3 regions of the Sporosarcina sp. P16b genome follow, and region 2 is predicted to be linked to each of the others. Evidence: riboswitches for the same ligand, from Rfam matches in the RefSeq annotation. Region 2 holds a riboswitch; each other region holds the start of a gene.
The links. A riboswitch is a leader RNA that binds a small molecule or an ion and turns the genes downstream of it on or off. The one in region 2 is predicted to bind thiamine pyrophosphate.
Positions count from the first base shown of each region.

Region 1: another riboswitch for thiamine pyrophosphate. It lies ahead of CSV77_RS06005 (ABC transporter ATP-binding protein); the one in region 2 lies ahead of CSV77_RS09240 (ECF transporter S component).
Region 3: another riboswitch for thiamine pyrophosphate. It lies ahead of thiM (hydroxyethylthiazole kinase); the one in region 2 lies ahead of CSV77_RS09240 (ECF transporter S component).

Region 1 covers NZ_PDYO01000003.1:58,248-63,067, forward strand. Annotated here, with positions in the region: gene CSV77_RS05990 (S8 family peptidase) at 1-44, shown strand, start outside; gene CSV77_RS05995 (ABC transporter substrate-binding protein) at 112-1,152, opposite strand; gene CSV77_RS06000 (ABC transporter permease) at 1,149-1,901, opposite strand; gene CSV77_RS06005 (ABC transporter ATP-binding protein) at 1,898-2,665, opposite strand; TPP riboswitch at 2,753-2,850, opposite strand; gene CSV77_RS06010 (TetR/AcrR family transcriptional regulator) at 3,010-3,579, shown strand; gene CSV77_RS06015 (YhgE/Pip domain-containing protein) at 3,619-4,820, shown strand, end outside.
Region 2 covers NZ_PDYO01000006.1:66,688-71,507, reverse strand. Annotated here, with positions in the region: gene CSV77_RS09250 (YitT family protein) at 1-862, opposite strand, end outside; gene CSV77_RS09245 (exonuclease domain-containing protein) at 1,091-1,663, opposite strand; TPP riboswitch at 1,851-1,962, shown strand; gene CSV77_RS09240 (ECF transporter S component) at 2,044-2,613, shown strand; gene CSV77_RS09235 (ABC transporter ATP-binding protein) at 2,635-4,086, shown strand; gene CSV77_RS09230 (energy-coupling factor transporter transmembrane component T family protein) at 4,079-4,820, shown strand, end outside.
Region 3 covers NZ_PDYO01000005.1:92,534-97,353, reverse strand. Annotated here, with positions in the region: gene thiE (thiamine phosphate synthase) at 1-324, opposite strand, end outside; gene thiD (bifunctional hydroxymethylpyrimidine kinase/phosphomethylpyrimidine kinase) at 324-1,139, opposite strand; gene thiM (hydroxyethylthiazole kinase) at 1,156-1,929, opposite strand; TPP riboswitch at 1,992-2,093, opposite strand; gene CSV77_RS08290 (DUF3238 domain-containing protein) at 2,286-3,482, shown strand; gene adh (aldehyde dehydrogenase) at 3,983-4,820, shown strand, end outside.

The DNA.
Region 1 (4,820 bases), on a different contig from region 2:
TGAAGAAGTCCTTTGCTGTGATGTTTACCGTATATCCTGACTAATCACATACAATCGAAAAAGGCTATTGCGATCAGTCATGGAGACGCCCGCAATAGCCTTTTGTGTACTTTACTTCGTTACTTTAGAAAACATTTCATCCGTACTAATATCTAAGATCATATCGTCCACTTCAGGTTTCGTCTTGATCATTTCCATTTCATGGAGCCAGTCCCGTACATCTTCCCACGAAGTTTCATCCAGAGCGCCAAAAGCTTCACCGTGTGTATCCATCTTAGGCAATAGAATTTGTAAGCTTTCCGTTTCGATTGCTTTGTCCAACGGGAAGTTTGCTTGATCTTGGTTGTTCAGCAAGAGGTCGAGTGCTTCTTCGGGCTGTTCTACCATAAATTCATAGCCTTTTTGTGCTGCTCGCCAGAAAGCCTGGATCGCGTCTTGTTCTTTATCCCAAGTATCATCACTCGTCAATAACACGATTTCACTATAATTCGGCACGCCATAGTCTACCGGATTAAAGTAGCGTGTTTTGAATCCTTTTGAGTCCATGACAGGCACTTCGTGATTAATAAATGTTCCCGTCACGGCATCGACGCGTTTTGAAACGAGTGAAGATTCCAGTTCAAATCCGACGTCGATCATATGTACTTTGTCGTAATCGCCCCCGTCATTCGACACCATCGTTTTAATCAACGATTCGTTCAGTGGAATCCCGGGATAGCCGATAGTTTTCCCTTCAAGGTCTTTAGGTGATTGAATCGAGCTTTCTTCCAGCATGACGGTGTAATTAAGCGGCTCACGCACGATGGAGGCAATCGCTTTAACCGGAATATCTTCATTTGCTTGCGCTAAAATGACATCGGGTTGGTAATACAGTCCAAGTGTCACTTTTCCCGCTGCAGTCAAGTTCATTGGATCGGTCGGATTGGCAGGAAATTGAATGTCTACCTCCACATTTTCTTCATTAAAATAGCCTTTTTCCTGCGCTACATATAGATAACTATGTACGGCATTCGGATACCAGTCGAGCATGATACTAACTTTTTTCATTTCATTGCTAGGTGTTTCTTCTTGTTTAGCAGGGGGTGTATCTTTCGTACATCCAGCTAGCAATAACAGAAGAAACATGATGCTAAGGAACAGACGTTTTTTCATTGATGATTCCTCCAGTGTAAAAAGTGTTTTTCTAATACGACGACGAGTAGAAAGAAGATAATACCTACTGCAGAAAGCAAGACGATCGGTGCGAATACGGCGGCACTGTCAAATTGCGTCATCATTCTTCTGCTGAAATACCCGAGTCCTGCCTGAGCGCCTAGCCATTCTCCAATAGCTGCACCGATTACGCTAAGTGTAACCGCCACTTTGAGCCCGGAGAAGAATGATGGCAAAGCGGAAGGTAGGTCTAGTTTATAGAAGATATCTTTTGAAGATGCGCCCATTGTCCGCATTAATTCATGCAAGTTTTTATCCGAAGAGCGTAAGCCGTCGAAAACGCTGACGGTTATCGGGAAAAAAGTAATGAGGACGGTGACCGCGACTTTACTCCAAATGCTGTAGCCGAACCACAAGACAAAAATCGGTGCGAGCGCAATGACAGGAATCGTTTGCGACGCGATGAGAATAGGGTAAAACGCTTGCTCAATTGGCTTCTTACTATACATCGCAATCGCCAGTGTGGATCCGATGATGATCGAAATAGATAAGCCGATCAAAATAGTTAAAGCAGTCGGAGGTAAGTGGTGGATAAACAGCTCCGTTTTCAGCTCCCATAACCTGATCAGAATCGCAGAAGGGGACGGGAAGAGGAAGCTTTTGTCGTAAAGACGTGCTGCAATTTCCCATACGCCAAGTACGATCGCGACGAAAAGTATAGACCAACTATACGAAGTCATCTTCTTCATAGCCGCGCCTCCGAACGAAGGTCGCCGATGAGTTGCTCTTTCAGTTCCATCAGTTCCGGGCGTGCCAAGTCCCGCGTCGTGCGTGGTCGGCTGAGAGGCACGATGACTTCGCGAATCGTCTGCACCGGTTTTTCAGCGAGCACAAAGATGCGATCGGATAGAAATAAAGCTTCGTCGATATCATGTGTGATGAAGACGATGGTTTTATCGAGTTTCTGCCATTGATCGATTAGCCACTCTTGCATCGTCAGCCGCGTGATTGCGTCCAGTGCGCTGAATGGCTCGTCCAATAATAAAATATTTGAGCCGGTCAGGATCGTTCGCAAAAAGGAAACACGTTGTCGCATCCCGCCGGATAAGTTTCCAGGGTAGGCGTTTTCTTCTCCAGCTAGTCCGAAGTCAGCGAGTAGTTGGATGATTTCATCGGAAGAAGGTTTGCGTCCTTGAAGCTCTACTGGTAATTGAACATTTTCTAGAATCGTTCGCCACGGCATGAGTAAGTCTTGCTGCGGCATATAGCCGACCTTGCCTAGCCGCCCCATTGTCACTTCTCCGTTCAATGAAATCTTCCCACTGTCAGGGTTCTCAAGGCCGGTGACGAGTCGGAATAACGTACTTTTACCATACCCGCTTGGTCCAATAATGCTAACGAATTCGCCTTCTTTAACGTGCCAGTCAACTTGATCGAAAATAACAGTAGGTTTCGAAGCTTTCGTTGCTTGATAATGAAAAGAGACATTCGTAAACTCTAAAACTTTATTCATCATATTCTTACCACTTCTCATTTCTTCAAAAAATTCACACAAAAAAACCACTTCTCTGTGCGAAGCGGTTGCATAGTACGGCCAAAATCCGTCATATGTCCACTTCCCTCCGCTAGCATTATCTAGTGCAGGTTCAAGGGTTAAGGCGAACGCCTTTCTCAGCTAAAGCACCCCTAGTGTTTATCCAACTCTTATCGTTACATAGTCTAGTAAAGTAGTCAACTTCAATTTAGTAACTATTCTAGTAACAATCCGCAAACCTCTTGCATTTAATTGGTCATCTATGTAATATAATGACTAGCAGACCGGAATGGTATTTCGGTCATTTTAAAGGGAGTGTCTTCATGGATCGAAGAGAAGAAATTATATTGGCGGCTGAAAAATCATTTTCGATGTTTGGCTATAAAGCGACGACGATGGATCAGGTAGCGAAGATAGCGAATGTAGGAAAGGGTACGATCTATACGTTTTTCTCAAATAAAGAGGAATTATTTCATTCAATTGTGTGGAAAATGGTTGAAGAAATGAAAGATATCTCTGAACGGACAGCTATAGAAGGTGCGACTTTTCAAGAGAATGCCCATGCGCGTATTATGCAGTTGCTGAAATTTCGCGAGACGCATCAGTTATTCATTAAACTGATAGAAGAAGAGAAAGAGTTGCGCACACCTGCTGTAGGAGATGTGTTAACTACTATTGAGAAGGAAATAGTGAATTTCATTGCTGGAAAGATTGATCGCGGTGTCGCAAAAGGAGAATTGAAGCCATGTGACAGCGAGCTGATTGCATATCTTTTATTCAAATCTTATGTAGCACTAGTTAACGATTGGTCAAAAACGCATGACAAACAGCTGACGGAGAAGCAAATCACGGACGTGTTAAACAATACAATTTTCTCCAATTTATTAGTGTGACGTGCGAATGACGGAATATAGAGTGAGGGTTTATACTAGATGAATAAAATTTGGTTCATAGTCAGACGGGATCTCCGGAATATCTCCAAGAATAAAGCCGCGCTCATTGTCATTGCGGCGATTGCGTTTCTCCCTTCCCTTTATGCTTGGATGAACATCCTCGCTTCGTGGGATCCCTACTCCAATACGAAAGGCGTAGAAGTCGCGGTCGTCAGTGAAGACGTAGGTGCAAAAATCGAGGATAAGGAATTCAATGTCGGGGATGAAGTCATCGTCTCGCTGACCAAGAACGACGATCTAGGCTGGCAGTTTGTAACGAAAGATGAAGCGTTAAAAGGCGTGAAACACGGCGATTACTATGCTGCGATCATTATTCCGGAAGACTTCTCAGAGAATTTAAGCAGTATCGTAACCGATGATATTAAAAAGCCATCATTGGATTATTATATTAATGAAAAAATCAATGCAATTTCCCCGAAAGTAGCGGGCAAAGGCGCGTCTGCTATTGTAGAAAATATCGACAAAACATTCGTCGAACAAGCGAATGAAGCAGTCCTCAAAGTATTCAATAATCTCGGAGTAGAAATTGAAGGAAATCGAGTGAATATCGAAAAACTACGGGATTTAATTTATCAATTGGAATATGACATTCCTGAAATTTATTCGAAATTACAGATGGTAGATAAAGGCTTGGATTTTGCCGATTCATCTATTGATCGCGTAGATGTCGTGCTGGATGATGTCAATGCCGTGCATGCTAATGCGAAAAAGTTGAACGCACGCTTGATCAATAAGTTGCAAGAGAATGAAAAGGCTGTGGATCACACGTTGCGCGTCATTACGTCTAATTTGGAGAGTGCACAGACGGCATTTCGCAAAGTACCTAATTTAACGAGCGAGCTGTCAGGCAAAGGAGAAGACGTCGATCGTCTTGTCGAATCGCTACGTGATAAGCAAGGCAAGTTGGAAGATACGAATGCGCGTTTAGATGATATTTACGATTATTTGAAAAAACAAGATCAGAACCTTAAAGAATCTACAAACATTAAAGATTTGCAGAGTACTTTGAATGATAGCGTCACAGATTTAAACCGTCTGAAAAAGAATTTGGAAACGATCATTTCTACTTTGCAGAGCGGTAACAATCCAGCGACTGATTTAATTACGCAAACACAAGCGCTGTCTGACAAACTCGCTGAAGATATGGAAAAAATTAAAGGCAATTACGAAAATGTATTATC
Region 2 (4,820 bases):
GGCTCCCGCCAAAATTCCCCCGCTTAATTTCTGCAACTTCATATACCGCCACAAATGCATTTTTGTCTACGTCACGAATGATTTCTTTCATCTTACTATCTTCCAAATGATAAATATTACAAGTGATTTCTATGAATTCCTCTTTTGTAAAACTCTCCTGCACTACTTGATATGTTGCTCTCCGACCTAAACGTCCGTGAATCTCTTCAATCATCAATTCAGGTTGATCCGTTACAATCTTATATGTTTTGGAACCACTAAATCCAATTTCCATGATAGATATGACTTTCGATGCGATGAAATAAGCAATTGCTGACATAATCGCACCAGTCAGCCCAAAGACAGTTGAAACGACAATAAAGACAAAAACATTTAGGAATAAGATTAGATCACTTGTACCAAATGGGAGTTTTCTTGAAAGCAATACTGCGAGCATATCAATACCGTCGAGTGCTCCACCATTACGCAAAGCTATTCCGATTCCGACTCCAATAATGATCCCGCCAACGACAGTTATCAATAATGTATCATCTTGAACAATGATGGGAATATGATGCATTAAACTTGTACTGGCGCTTAAGGATACGATGCCCACGACAGAAAGTGCTGCAAAGCGCGTACCTACCTGTTTGTAACCAAGGAAGATAAACGGGATATTTAAAATCGCAATCAAAACGCCTAACGGAAGTCCAAAAACTTTAGAACCTACAATACTTAGGCCTGTAACCCCACCATCCGATACATTGTTTGGAATAAGGACGGACTCAAGTCCATAAGCTGTGATCACTGCACCCATCATGACGAAAAAGGCTTGAAATAGAAGACGTAACTTCTTATGTGACTTCTTTGTAATTACTTTCATCTTCTCATTCCTTTCAGTTATTCAGTAAGTCACATACTTCTATTTACCATACCCTTTTATCTATATAAACTATTCCATGGACAGTAGATTTTTGTAGTTTTTTGTATAAGTGGCATGACGCGCAACTAAATATAGTTGTAGCATAGAAACCACATGGCCGCAGTAACCCAAGAGTCGTATCGAAAAGGAAAAGACCAGTCATCCCATGATGACTGGTCTTTCTAGTAGTTAAAATCTTGATTTTGCTGGTTTCTTCATTGGGGCTTTATTCATCAAATACGAGATGAATGTATCATCCGCCAAGTTGGGATTGGATGAGTTCAGCAACACAGCTAGATTCTTCGCATCATCGAGCGCTCTATGGGCGTTATGCACTTGAATTCGGTGCGCTCTCAGCAATTGTTGTAGTTTGCCGTTTTCAAATCCATAATTTTTCCATTTGATTTGTCTAACGGAGCAATACCAGTCCATGTCGAGCGTTTCAGGTAATAGTCGACTAACGAAGCCCCTATCAAATGATGCGTTATGTGCTACTATACCGTCTGCTTGATCTAGTATTTTTAGTATTCTATCCATATCAAGCGACTTCCCTCTAACCATCTGATCGGTAATGCCAGTGAGCTGGGTAATTATCGGGGAGATAGAATAGAACGGTTCTTGAAACTCGCAATACTCATCTGCCACTCGAACAATACGATTATCTTCATACTCTCCAAGCATAACCCCTAACTCGATTACTTCACTCGTCTCGGCACGCATGCCTGTTGTCTCCACGTCAATAAAAGCTATATGTTTTGTCATGTAAAAACTCCTTTTACACTCTATTTGCATGATATCGAGAATATAATTATGAACAGTTTGATCCTTTTAGTATATCAGGATTTCAATACAATATGTTCCATTTGAACTGTCAGCATTTAATTGAACGTCTAGTAATTTCATAAGTTGCCACACAATTCAACGTGCTGTATACTAGGATTGCTTACATGATTGTCCGTCCGGGTGCTTGAGTGAATCAGGCTGAGATAGCAGATGAATCCTCTGCTGACCGTTAATCTGATCTGGGTAATGCCAGCGTAGAGAGCGTGATCGATGGAATTATACAGGAATCTCTTTCCTTCCTCGGCCGTCTGCTCTTCAGACGGCTTTTTTGTATAAAAAATAACGAGGAGTGGAAGAGTTTGAAAAAGTTAAAGTTTACCGATTTATTGATCACCATCATGATCGGCGTTGTATTTGGCGTGCTCATGAAGTTTTGGGATGATTTATACACTGTCGTCAAACCGATCATGCCTGTTGCACGTCAACTGCTTTACGGTATGTGGTTCATGGTGGGGCCGTTTGCCTTCCTATTATTACGAAAGCCCGGTACTGCATTCATCGCAAGTATTGCGGGGGCTTCCTTGTCTGCATTTGCCGGCCATGGTATTGAAGTATTGATGTATGGATTTGTACAAGGACTTGCTGCTGAATTATTGTTCGCTGCATTCCGTTATCGACGCTATTCTATTTTAATTGCAGGGTTAGCAGGAGTCGCGTCATGTCTTGCAAGTTTCGGACTTGATTTGATTTATGGTTACGCAGCACTCGAAACATGGGCACTCATTGTGAAATACGGATTACGTGCAATCAGCGCATTCATCTTCACAGGTATTTTCGCTGTGTTTATTGTAAAAGCGCTAGAAGCAACAGGTGTGACATCGCTAATTCGCCCCGTCGATAATAAAGAATATACGATGCTTGATCAGTAAAAGCGGAGGTATGATCCAACTATGAATAACATCAGCGTTACCGAGTTACGACTGAAGTTTCCTGGAGAAGATGCTTTGGTCTTTAAGGACCTCTCCTTCTCTGTTCAGCCCGGTGAAAAAGTTCTCATGCTCGGTCCTAGCGGTTGTGGGAAATCCACTTTACTTCAAGTACTGAGTGGCATTATCCCGAACTCTATCGAACTGCCAATGAAAGCAACAAGCATTCAGTTACCTGACTCGTGGGGGTTCGTTTTCCAAGACCCAGATACACAGTTCTGTATGACCTACGTCGATGAAGAACTCGCATTCGTTTTGGAGAATCTTCAAGTGCCGCGTGAAGAAATGGCACCTCTTATTGAGGAGGTGTTGAAGCGTGTAGACTTGCACTTGATAGATGCCCACACGCCCATCAATGAAATGTCTCAAGGTATGAAACAACGGTTGGCATTGGCTTCTGTTTTATTATTGGAACCGGACGTGCTATTTCTGGACGAACCTTCCGCATTACTGGATCCGGAAGGCACGCAACAGATATGGACTTCTATTAAAGAAGCAACCGCTGATAAAACTGTGATCATCGTGGAGCATAAAATCGATTTGATTGCTGACTGGGTAGATCGTGTTGTGTTGTTTAATGATCATGGTGTCATACTAGCAGACGGTTCACCTGCAGATATTTTTGCAAACTTTCAGGAAGAACTGAAACGTTATGGCATTTGGTATCCAGGGGTATGGGAAGAATATAAAACATCTGATGCATTTCAATTAATGATGCTAAATCGTCAAGCCGTTTCATCGCAAAAGAAAATTCAGATCCAAGACTTTCACGGTTATCGTGGTCCAGTGGAGAAGATTTCCGCCAAACATGCGACTGTACAGGCCGGTGACTGGATTACGATTGTTGGGGAAAATGGTTCTGGTAAAAGTACATTGCTTTTATCTCTTATGCAATTGCTTCGGACTAACGGCGTCTATGAAGTGAACGGCGTAGCCATTGTGTGGAAAAAGAAGAAACGGCAACTCCCGAAAGGTCTATCGCTCGTCTTTCAAAATCCCGAACTACAATTTGTAACGAACTCGATTACGGAAGAATTAACAGTATCTTTGCACGGTATGCCAAAAGCCGATGCAGACATGTATGCAAAGGAATTGATGCGCTTATTTAACCTGCCCGATTCCGTTTCACGCCATCCTTATCAACTATCTACGGGCCAAAAGCGTCGCTTGAGTGTAGCAACTGCCCTTACTCCTAGTACGGATATCCTGTTACTCGATGAACCTACTTTTGGACAGGATGCACGAAACACAATCGCTATTCTTGAGAAATTGGAGCAGTTGCGCACGAAAGGCATGACAATTTTGATGGTTACGCATGATACGGAAATAGTAGAGAACTTCGCTACTGCTGTTTGGACTGTAGTTGACGGCGTTGTGCATACGGCTAATGGAGTTGGTGGTGCAAAGAGTGTTTAATTGGTTCACACCTAAACGCGAAACCTGGCTATTCCGAGTCAATCCCGCGCTAAAATTCATCGTATTTTTTGCGTTCTTGATCATTACGCTTGTGAATCAAAGTTTACCTTTTGCTATCTCACAGGCTATTCTATATGGAATATTATTTTATGTATTCAGTGGCTATTCACTGAAGAAACTTTTATTGCTTTCCATTCCGTTAGTCATTTCATTCCTGTCCACTGGATTGACGATGTTATTATTCGGTAAGGGTGAAACGGTGTTGTGGCAATGGGGACTACTCAAGATCTCCGAGGAGAGTATTCAACACGCGCTGTTGCTCGGGAGTAAATCACTTTCATTTGGCTTCGTCGGTTTTACGTTTATCTTAACAATCCAACCCGTACTATTCTTTTATGCTATGATGCAGCAGTTTCGTCTGCCGTCTAAATATGCCTATAGCTTTATTGCAGCGTTTCGTTTAATTCCTGCTGTCACTGAAGAGCTGCAAATTCGCAGGAACGCGTTGAAAGTACGGAATCTACAGTTTTCCAAAGGGATTAAAGGTGTGTATGAGCGATTGCAATCCTATACCGTTCCTCTCTTTGCCCAAAGTATACGTCGTGCGCAACGCATTGCCGTTGCGATGGAAGCGAAACAGTATCAGATGGGCGCTGCAAGGACGTATTATTATCCTACACGGTATAATGGAATAGACGTGGTTTTTGTACTTATCATGATATGTAGTTTATCTC
Region 3 (4,820 bases), on a different contig from region 2:
ACCAATTCGCTGACGCACGCTGTCTGCCTGTTCATCATCTTGTCCTACATGAACCCCGTCTGCATTAATGGCCAATGCCAAATCCACATCGTCATTGATGATGAAAGGAACACGATACAATCTGCAAAGTGCCTGACACTTTCTAGCGAATCCGAGCAAAGCCTCGCCTTCAAGCGCATTAGATCCCTTTTCACGCAACTGGAAACATGTGACACCACCGCGAAGAGCCGCTTCTACTATTGCTAACGGATCCTGACTCTGAGCGTTTGGTGTACCCATTACAAAATATAAGCCTAATGCTTTCCTCACTTCCATGTTTGACATCAGTGCATCTCCTTTTTCAGTTCACCGTATGCCCAGTGATTGGTTGGTCCGTGCCCTGAACCAATCTTCAGGCCATTTTCAATCGCGGCCTGTATGAATTGCTTCGCTTCGGCAACTGCATCCGTCAAAGAATAGCCCTTAGCCAGAAAACTCGTCAAAGCCGCTGCGAATGTGCATCCGGTCCCGTGTGTATCTTTGGTTTGAATCCAAGGTGTTGTTACAGTGAATGACTGCCCTTCTTCGTCCGCGTAATAATCCTTTGCATCCAGTACATCATTGCGGTGACCGCCTTTCATAACGACGGCTCTTGCTCCCATTTTGATAAAAGCGGCTGCAGCTTGCCGAATGTCTTCGTCTGTTCGTATTTTCATTCCGGTTAGCACTTCCGCTTCAGGAATATTTGGAGTGACAATGGTAGCTAGCGGTAGTAAATGCTCTTTTAATGCTTCAATCGCCTGTTGCTGCAATAAAGCCTGTCCTCCCTTTGCAATCATGACAGGGTCAATGACTAAAGGAAACGGAGGGTATTCCTTTAATAGCGCAGCTACTTCAGTAATGATTTCCGCCGAAAACAGCATCCCAGTTTTACATGCTTTTACATCAAAATCATCCAGTACTGCACGAATTTGTGCTATTACTCCATCTGTCTGTATTGGATAAACACTGTGAACACCGTGTGTGTTCTGAGCAGTCACTGCAGTTATGGCAGAAGTGCCGTATACACCTAGCTCCTGAAACGTCTTTAAGTCGGCCTGAATTCCTGCGCCTCCTCCGCTATCTGAACCGGCAATGGTCAATGCTACTTGTACTGTCAATCGAAAAACCTCCTGTCTAGTATACTGAAATTGTTTTCCGTTCGTTATCCAATGTATGTAAGGTATTTAAGAAGTTTACAGCAAAGTCGCCAGGACCATGTGAAACCTTTGCAGTTTGTTCACCAGCCCGTTTATAAAATGAAAGTGCATCTGCTACGGCTTCCAGGGGATGTTCCATTCCTACGGAGAGAAATGCACCCGTGACAGAACTGAGTAAACAACCCGTGCCGGTTATGGTGGTCATCATCGGGTGGCCGCCCGTAATGGATAATGTGGAATGGCCGTCCGTGACTAAATCGACTTCGCCTGAAACCGCCACGAGACAGTTGTACTTAAGGGCAGTCTTTTTCGCTATACTTTCGATGTCGGCAGAACCTTCTCCTGCGTCAACACCCTTAGCGGCCCATGGAACATCTGCAATCGCAGCAAGTTCCCCTGTATTACAGCGGATTAGTGTGATATCTACCTCGTCCAACACTTTTAGAACGCTAGCTTTACGAAAAGCCGTAGCACCTGCACCAACTGGATCTAGTACTACAGGTTTTCCTGCTGCGCGGGCACTTTTTCCCGCCAAAATCATTGCGTCTACTGTTTGTTGCTTCAATGTACCAATATTTAAAATACTGCAAGCGGCAATTTTTGCAATGTCTTCTGCCTCCTCCACTGCATCCGCCATAACGGGAGAAGCGCCTATTGCAAGTAACCCATTTGCCTGGAAATTCGCGACTACAAAGTTTGTCATGCAATGAACGAGCGGTTGCTTTTGACGAAGTTCTTGAATAAGCTGCATGTTTCTTTTCCTCCTTAAAAAGGTATATATACAAAAAGCCCATGCATAGGTGGGCGGTTGGGTATGAAAACTACCCACTTTCCTCCGCTAGTATGTACTAGATCAGGTTCAAAGGGTTTGCGTAATTGCATCTCAGCCAATAAAAGGCGCCCCTAGTGGTGGCTATGTATTAGACAGGCTGATTATATCATATACATGAAAAAGGTTAAAATAATACTGGCATTATAGGATCAAAGTAATTGGAAATGAGTGATTGTGCATAGATGAAAAGGTATAACGATATGCTGAATGTTACATAATTATCTGAAGGCGTATAACTGTTTCAGATGAAATAGATAAAAGGGAGCAGATCGCAAATGGAGAAATTATTCGAAATTCAACAGATGAATCATTCATTGGATGATATATCATTCACGTGGAGTGACACAGGTGGTTATTACCGTGTCTATAAAAATGACCGACAAGTATATGAAGGAACGGCTCCAAAGTTTACGGATGGAGAGCTAGATCCGTCATATCCTTTTCAATATACAGTGGAACGAGTGGAGGAAGGACGGGTTCGAGATGTAATTGTTATCCAGACATCACCTCTGACAGAAGTACAGGAAGATGAACATCCTTTACAACGCTTGGTGATCACAACGATTGCCGCCCCATCACAAATTGCTCTGTCATGGGAGTGGATTAAGGATGTAGAGAAGTTTGATGTTTTCCGGAATGGACAATACATCGAGACAATTACGGATAATCGTTTTATTGATCGCGAGACAAGTTCTTCTGAGGCGGTAGTATATAGTGTCGTGGCAACACGCCCATTACTTGATAGCAATCAGAAAATGAATGTCAGTAAATCAATCGCATCAAAAGTGTATGAAGTGATTATGCCTCCAGATCCTAATAATAAACCAACAGAAGAAGTCTATACATTTTCCGTGCGAGTAAAGCAACGGGATCGATTACTCATTCCAGTGGCTGACAGGAAAAAGTTAAATGAAGTGAAGCAATGGAAGTTCCGCTACACGACTTTTTTAAAGGAAGATATCATAAAAAACCCGAATCTTTTTTCGTCGATTCCATACTTTACAGGAGACGATCGGGACTTTAACCCTGAAGGAAAGAGCTTCCGTACCCGTGTAGATATAGAAGGAGAGTTCATCGGAGGAGACAGCAATCTGCGGTTTACGAAAGCAACAGGGCCGTCAATTGGCTTAAATACTATGAAACGGTATAAGCGTCATGCCCATGCTTCTGTAGAGGGTATAGAAATCGATCGGTTGGAGGAGAAATCGACAGAAGTTCATTTTACAATCAATCATGATGTAGGCAATCCATTAACCGCTTCACCGTCTATTCACTATGAAATGAAAGCTCATTTGGATCAGCAAGGTAACTTAGATCTAGTTGGCTATCATAATGATGCGCCTCATCATGAAATTTATTTAGCGATTGATGGCGAGAACTGGCGTCCTGTGCATCGTACTGAAAGTGAAGGATTGGCGTATTTGACGGGTGTGCTAGGAGATAACTATTGGCGCTATATGACGTGTAATTAACAATGAACCGCCGCAATCCATAGTGAATTGCGGCGGTTCATTTAACTATGCTTTACTAGTTGATCGTTTCTTGAAAACTCCTCCGTTCCGAATTAAGCTTTCTGACTCGGACGTTCAACTTTCCAATTGACTCTGCTGTCAGTTCAATTTTTCCATTTTGCTTATGTTTTTTCCATATCTCCAATTTTTCACTTATTTCTTTTGTGTTTTATCTATTGGCTGCAATACTTCCGGCCTTTCATTCTATTACTCGACAACAAGTCACCGAGGTGCCATTTGCTGGATCGAACTTTATAGGCTTGGAACTTCAAAAACCTTTTCATTGTTTTATAATGGCATTTTGTTGAAAGCGCTTACTGAATAGTTTAAAATAATAGATAGCTTATAAAAGCGTACACATTAGGAATAATGTGAAACTATGTTTCGTATAATAGCTTTGCGTGCATAACGATTGCGCTGGGATACAAGCAAATTAATGAGAACAGGGAGTGTGACGCAGTATGGTACAAGCTTCAGAAAATCTAGTTTATGCAAATCCGAATACACAAGGTTCAAAGGTTCAGTTCAAAGAACGCTATGATAATTTCATCGGTGGCAAGTGGACAGCACCAGTAAAAGGCCAGTATTTTGATAATTCCACGCCAGTTACAGGTAAGGTATTTACCCAAGTAGCTAGATCTACAGAAGAAGACATTGAACTGGCTCTAGATGCAGCTCATGCAGCAAAAGATGCATGGGGAAAAACATCAGTCACTGAACGTTCGAATATTTTGCTGAAGATAGCGGATCGTATTGAAAAGAACTTGGAAATGCTAGCTGTAGCTGAAACGTGGGATAACGGGAAAGCTATCCGTGAAACATTGAATGCCGATCTTCCGCTTGCAGTGGATCATTTTAGATACTTTGCTTCTGCAATTCGTGCGCAAGAAGGCGGAGTTAGTCAAATTGATAACGATACAGTAGCCTACCATTTCCACGAGCCGTTAGGAGTCGTCGGGCAAATTATTCCGTGGAACTTCCCGATTCTGATGGCGGTATGGAAACTTGCTCCGGCATTGGCTGCAGGAAACTGTATCGTGTTAAAACCAGCTGAGCAAACACCTGCTTCCATTTTGGTATTGGTTGAATTAATCGAAGACTTACTACCAGCGGGTGTTCTGAATATAGTCAACGGTTTCGGGCTGGAAGCAGGAAAACCACTAGCATCCAATCCGCGCATCAATAAAGTTGCCTTTACGGGGGAGACGACAACAGGTCGTCTAATTATGCAGTACGCTTCTCAAAACTTGATTCCGGTTACATTGGAACTGGGCGGAAAATCTCCGAATATTTTCTTCG